One region of the Pseudomonas sp. Marseille-Q8238 genome, then DNA from elsewhere that is predicted to be linked to it. Evidence: riboswitches for the same ligand, from Rfam matches in the RefSeq annotation. Region 1 holds a riboswitch; the other holds the start of a gene.
The links. A riboswitch is a leader RNA that binds a small molecule or an ion and turns the genes downstream of it on or off. The one in region 1 is predicted to bind manganese.
Positions count from the first base shown of each region.

Region 1 (3,325 bases):
TGATCCACAGCCCACGCTGGTCACACATCAGGAAAGTGGGCTGATTCAGATTGGCGATCACTATCGGATCGCGCCGATCTTCGGTCAGTTGGCGCACCACCCCAGCCTCCTTTTCCGAATAGAGCAAACGCCCATCCGTGCAGCGCGTGATGGACTCCGTCTCTATGAGGCCATCGCGAACCACCGTCAGCGCCTTATCGCTCCAGTTGTAGCGCAGCAGCCGACCATCCTCCTTGCGGTCTTCAATGGCATAGAGATCCTCTCCGTCATTCCAGAGCCCTTGTACGGAAGTGCCGCGGAACAGATCCGTGATTTCTCCATCCTTGAGAAAGCTGACCGCCGCCTCGCCCTCCTCCTGGCTGAACACCCAGCCACCATGGGCGGAGATCATTCCATCCGGCTTGGACAATCCGCCCACCGCCTCCTCGCGTGTTCCGTCCGGCTTGATGCGCACGATACTTCCACGCCCACCCCGTAACTCCTGGCTGACCATGAGCGTGCCGTCTTGCTGGGCACTCAATGAAGCCGCCTTCGGAACATTGTGGTAAGCAACGCGATAGCTCCAGCCATCAGCCGCCTGAACCGGATAGAAGCTCTGCCAGGCAAAGAACCCCAGCGCCGCCATCAGCAGCAGGCCAAATGTGCCCAGCGCCAGCTTGACGGTTTGGATCAAAGAACTGCTCTTGATCATCTTGATTGCCTTTTTCATCGATCACATTGCCGACAGGTGCTCGTAAAGAATGGCCGCGCCAACCACCATCAAAACCACACCCCCGACCATTTCCGCACGCTTGCCCACCACGGCCCCCAGCACACGCCCCAGCATCACCCCGATAGTCACCATCACCGTGGTAGCCAAGCCAATGGCTGCAGCCGCAACCAGGATATTCACATCCACGAAAGCCAGGCCCACTCCGACTGCCAGCGCATCGATGCTGGTGGCAAACGCAGTAACCGCCAGAATGAAGAACGAATGCTGATTGGGTTTTTCTACCTCTGCATCATCGTGCTTCATGCCGTTGTAGATCATGTGCAACCCGAGCCCCAGCAGCAGGACGAAAGCGATCCAGTGGTCCCAGCTTTCGACAAACCGGGCCGCCACCTGCCCAATGCCCCACCCGATAATGGGAGTGATCGTTTCGATCACACCAAAAATGAGGCCCGTGCGTAGCGCCTCGGCAAAACGGGGCTTATGGAGACTGGCACCCTTACCAAGCGCCGCCGCAAAAGCATCCGTCGACATGGCGAAGGCAAGGAAAATCAGGGAAATAGGATTCACGGGTTACGTCCAGTCGGGCAATGAGTCAACGACACAACCACACGCCCGACTTGAGGCATGGATGTATCGTTGGTCTCGCCAACCCGAAGGTGTTCGCACCACGGCTTGTCGCCGAGAATGTTGACGCGAACGCTCTACGACCAAGGGTCAAGAGCAGGCTACTCCCCAACAGGGACGGCCACTATATCGCCAGGCATGTGAAAAAAGCATTAAGACGACAAAGCGTGTGAAGCCTTTTAGCCCCACCTAAACCTGACTGTCCTGAGCAGAACCCACTACCGCGCACGGAGCACCAAGGGGAGCAATAGCATTTCTGTTCACGTAATTTTCACGCCAGGGGGAGCAGTCTGACCCCATCGAATGCTCCTTCGATGCTCTCCATTCGCCCCGCCTAGTGCGGGGCTTTTTATTTATGCTCTGGCAGACATAAGTGCTTAGCGTTTAGGCCCGCCCTCGACAGGCTCGCCCCAGGGCTGGCGCGTGTAGAAACCTCAACTAACGGTACCTATACGATGAAGTACTCGCTGCATTCGCCAGGCATACCAAAAAATGCCTACGCCCCTCTGGCCTGCTGTGCCGGCTAAGTGGAGAGAGGTTCGCAGGCGCTACAGATAAGTAGCATGCATGGATAGCCTGTCCAAAAGCTGGGGGCTTCTTATAGCCTCCGCTATCTCAATCCCCACTCAGAAGCCTGAAAATTAAAAAGCCCCAGTAGATATCTCTGGTAATGCCAAGGCGTTCAATTCTTGCACTGCGTTGTAGGTGGCTCCCTCAGCGCTAACCTTTTGGGCAGGACATATTTTGTCCCTGGAATAGAAACCAGCTCAAACACTGCGAACGCACATCTAATCGCTTCTTGGCCATCCGCATCCGGGGTTACAAGCACGCCCGCAAGGACCTCGTAGTCTTTTCCTGCCTCGAAATTAACTAGCCGAGCACCCGCTGGGCAGCTTGTATAAGTGCTCCCATAACTTCCAATCACCGCGCCTGCAGTTGAGACTTGAAACGGCCAATCGGTCCTGACTCGGTACTCACCAACCACTTCGGTATAAAGCCCTTCAGCCATTCTTATGGCTGCAACGTACTGTGTAAGCCTAGGAGCTATTCGTTTAGGCATGCCAAGGTCCGCAGAAACCAGCGGGTACTGAGGGTAGTTAATGCTTGGCCTCCCATCACGCGTGTAGCGCCCGGCAATAGCCATTGCATGACGCTTAGCAGGAGCGCAATTGGTAGCAAGGGCATCGCCATAAACACTAGAGTTCGTGATTACACGAACTCGCGCAGTATTTTCTGATTCGGCTGGCTCTTCGTATGGAGCGGTAGTAACTCCAGAGCAACCGGCAAGCGATGCAGCAGAGAGCAATACGGCGAAGAGTGCTCGCATAATCATGTCCATATGAATTCGAAGAATTGCGGAAAACTTGCAGGATTACGGAAACTGGAATGGAGTATCCACGTCCAGATTTCCGCATGAATACTGGTGCCCGGAGCCGGACTCGAACCGGCATGCCATTGCTGGCGAGAGATTTTAAGTCTCCTGCGTCTACCGATTTCGCCATCCGGGCAGAATGCGGGCCGCGAATTATGCAGAAGCAACCCGCTGCTGTACAGCACACCGACCGAACCCATGCCCCGCCTGTGAATGCTCATGCCGCCCAGCAGTGACGCAGGCAATTCCACCCGCCGTACGCTACGCTGCACGCCCTGTAGTTACCCACCCGAGAACCTCATGAGAGACGACTTCTCCAACCTGCGTGCCGAACGTGATGAGCCGGTGTCTTACCGCGCCACGTCTGCCCCCTCAAACCCACGCCAAGGCAACCTTACGCTCCAGATCGCTATGGGCATCTGGCTGGGTGGTGTGGCACTGGGTATTACCGGCTGGGTGGTGAACATGCTCCTGGTCAAATTCGGCATGCAGATCGTATTACCCTGACCACGCGCATCCCCCGAAGGACGTCGTCAGTTCGGCTCTGCCGGACGTAGTCGATACTGGCTCGGCAGTTGCTCAAGACTGCTGACCGTGACATTGAGGTTCTTCCAGCG
Region 1 covers NZ_CBCOPI010000001.1:1,163,759-1,167,083, reverse strand. Annotated here, with positions in the region: gene ACWPW0_RS05205 (hypothetical protein) at 1-691, opposite strand, end outside; gene mntP (manganese efflux pump MntP) at 713-1,279, opposite strand; yybP-ykoY riboswitch at 1,285-1,453, opposite strand; tRNA gene ACWPW0_RS05195 (tRNA-Leu) at 2,758-2,844, opposite strand; gene ACWPW0_RS05190 (hypothetical protein) at 3,009-3,215, shown strand; gene can (carbonate dehydratase) at 3,242-3,325, opposite strand, start outside.

Region 2 (3,325 bases), 2.3 Mb from region 1:
CCAGAGGTTCGACCGTAGGCGTGCCGTCGGCCTTGCGATACCACCAGGGCATGAAGCGGCCGGATTCGTCATAAGCGTTTTCGGTCTGGCCGGCGTAGAGGTCGTCGTCCTGATCGAATGCGTTGGGTTCCCAGCCGATATAGGCGTCGAGCAACTTGGGGTTCTTCACCACAGCATTGCGCAACATGTTGGACAGTTCTTCTCGGTTGGTGCCAATCAGGGCATTGCCCTGGCTGTCGGTTTCGCCCATCAGGGCATTGACCTGGGCCAGGTTGCCGGCGATTGCCAGTGGGTATTCGAGTTCACGCTGGATCTGGCTGACCTGGGCTTGGCCCAAGGTGATCAGGCGATCCTTGATCATCTGTTCGAGCAGGTTGCGCGTGTTGTCTTCGACCATCGCCTGGGTGCGAGATCCGGAGTACATCGAGTACAGCACCAGTGCCGCAACCACGGCCAATACGCTGGCGCCGGCCAACGCCGCGACGGAAAACTGGATGGATTTGAATCGCATAGGGACTCCACATCAACGAAGGTTGCGCCTGTCCCTGGCTTATCGGCAGATCGGTGGTAAAGCATGAGAGGAGAACGGTGTAATTCTGCACCTTGCGATGCGTGCCTTGATACACGGTGAACGTCAATGATTGAGGTCCGATGTCGGCAGGCATGGACCTTTAGGTGGCAGATCGAGTCGTCCGGGTAAATGTGAGGGGAGCATAGCTGTCAGGGGAGGGCTTTTTCCGCGAATGGTCGGGTTTCCAGGCCCAGTTGGGCACGGAAACTTTCCATATCGAACATCGTGCAGATTTCCTGGATTTCACCCGCCGGAGTAAGGGTCCAGAAGGCCATGGCGGAGATGCTCAGGATCTTGTCGCTAGGCGGATAGCCAAGGGCGGGTTTCTGGATCGTGCCGATCAAGGTGCTCCAGGTCACCACTTTGAACCCTTCGGCGATACATTCCTCAAGCACCACTTCCAGATCTGGCATGGCCGTGCGGATTTCCTGCACCAGATTACTGAAACCTGCGCTGCCCAGAGGATGGCCGATGAAGGCGCTCTTGTAGAGGAAGTCACTGGTGTGCAGTTGCTCGGCCAGGGACATGCGACCTTTGTTCCACGTCAGATCTATGTGTTGGCGAACCCGTTTTTTCATCTCGTCCAGTGACATGCGCCGTTTCTCCATCCGACTGGGTTGTGCAAGTTTTTGCACAGGTTACCAGTCGGATCGAAGGCTTCGAATGCCCCTCAAAACGCCGTAACTTTCGGCGGTAATCAGCTGCCGCCGGTCAAGCCCAGTGCCTGACAGGCCGCGTAGATGGCCAGGGCGGCAAAAGCGAGAGCAGCCAGGCGACGAATGAGCGTCAATGGCAGACGATCGGCAGCGAAGTTGCCGGCCAACACCACAGGCACGTTGGCAATCAGCATGCCTAGCGTGGTGCCTGCGACCACGAGCAGGAAGTGCGGATATTGAGCGGCCAGCATGACGGTGGCGATCTGTGTCTTGTCGCCCATTTCGGCGAGGAAGAATGCGATCAAGGTGGTGACGAAGGGCCCGAAGCGTTTAAGGGCTGAACTGTCCTCGTCCTCGAGCTTGTCGGGAACCAGGGTCCATAGCGCAACGGCTGCGAAGCTGGCCGCAAGAATCCAGCTCAGGGTGGTGGTCGAGAATAGGCTGGCAACCCAATTGCCCACGGCGCCTGCAGCAAGGTGATTGGCGAGGGTCGCAACGACCATGCCCCAGATGATGGGCCAAGGCCGACGGAAACGGGCAGCCAACAGCAGGGCGAGCAGCTGCGTCTTGTCGCCAATTTCGGCGAGGGCGACGATTCCGGTGGGTACGAAGAGGGATTCCAGCATCAGGTGTTCCTACGGGGGCGGGTTCGACGGTTAGCTATGACACGTACTACCTCCCCGCCCCGGGTGAGATGTGCGTGTCATAGGTCTTGTCAAACCCTGGCCTTCTACGGGCCGGAGGTCGCATGCGCCATGGTCTGTGGACCAAGTATGTTGACGCATGCCGGGTGAGCGGGCGCTCACGGGAGACTACTCCCCTAGGACAGGGCGCATTCTGCCTAACTGGGCTGCAGTGGGCAACTGGTCTTTTGTGATTGCAGCGCTACCTGGCAACTCCATACCTCCTGAGCCAGTAGCAGGGAGTGTCATGCCTGGCGTCTGTGGCGAGTAGGCCCGTGTGCTCTACGGTCTTTTGGCGCTATAGATACGAAAGCCGTCGGCATCGGCAAGCACCTGGCAAGGGCCGAGGTGTTCTTCGATCAACGGTGGGTACTTGAGAAAGCTGTTGGCGACCAGGCGTAGCTCGCCACCCGGCTGCAAGTGCCGGGCAGCCTGGCGCAGCAGATGCTCGGTGGCCTGGTAGCTGGTGTGCACGCCCTGATGGAACGGTGGGTTGCTGAGTATTGCGGTGAGTGCCTGTGGGGCGGCGTCAATGCCGTCACCCACAATGACATTGGCCTCCAGGCCATTGGCGGCCAGGGTCAGCCGGCTGCTGGCGACGGCGAAGGCATCCACGTCGAGGAGGGTGACCTGGCTATCCGCATGGCGCCGTTTGAGCAGTGCGCCGAGCACGCCGGCACCGCAGCCAAAGTCGAGCAGATGGCCGCTGGGCAGGTTATCCAGATGTTCGATGAGCAAGGCGCTACCGCGGTCCAGGCGGCCGTGGCTGAATACACCGGGCAGGCTGATGACTTGCAGCGGACCATCAGCCAGGGGCAGTGTGTAGCGCTGGGCGAGTGCCGGTAGGTCTGGCCTGGTCACAGCTTCGCTGACCTCGACCTGCCACAGCTGGCAGTGGCGCGCGCTGTCCAGTTTGCGTGTGCGGCCATAGGCAGCCAGTTGCTTGGCGGCGCGTTCGATGCCGCCGCGCTTTTCACCGACCAGAAACAGGGTGCGCCCGTGCAGGTGCGAAGCCAGGGCTTGCAACAGGTAGTCGGTCAGCTCACGGGATTTGGGTAGGAACAGCACAGCGCTGTCGAAAGCGACATCCGGCGCTGTGGTGCCGAAGGTGCTGCGTCCGGCGAAGCGTGCCTCCAGGGTTGCCTGCTCGCCTGCATGCCAACTCCAGCCGCGGGCGCCGGGTAATTGGTTGAGCAGGTCGTCGGCAGGCAGACCAGCAAGCAGCACGTTGCCCTCGAACAGCTCTGCCTGGCGCAGTAGCACCTCGCTTCGTGGGTCCATGGGGGCTCCTGTTGCCGGTCGAAAAAGGCGCGTAGCTTAGCTGACCACTCGTTGCGGCGCACCGGCGAAGAAGGCTTCGGCATTGTCTTTCAGTTGCCCGACGATACGCTGGCGCGCCTCGCGGCTACCCCAGG
Region 2 covers NZ_CBCOPI010000001.1:3,501,892-3,505,216, reverse strand. Annotated here, with positions in the region: gene ACWPW0_RS16335 (ketosteroid isomerase-related protein) at 721-1,164, opposite strand; gene ACWPW0_RS16330 (TMEM165/GDT1 family protein) at 1,269-1,850, opposite strand; yybP-ykoY riboswitch at 1,902-2,060, opposite strand; gene ACWPW0_RS16325 (methyltransferase) at 2,193-3,191, opposite strand; gene ACWPW0_RS16320 (2-hydroxyacid dehydrogenase) at 3,228-3,325, opposite strand, start outside.
Region 2: it holds a riboswitch for manganese, as region 1 does, so the genes downstream of both, ACWPW0_RS16330 (TMEM165/GDT1 family protein) here and mntP (manganese efflux pump MntP) in region 1, are expected to answer to the same signal.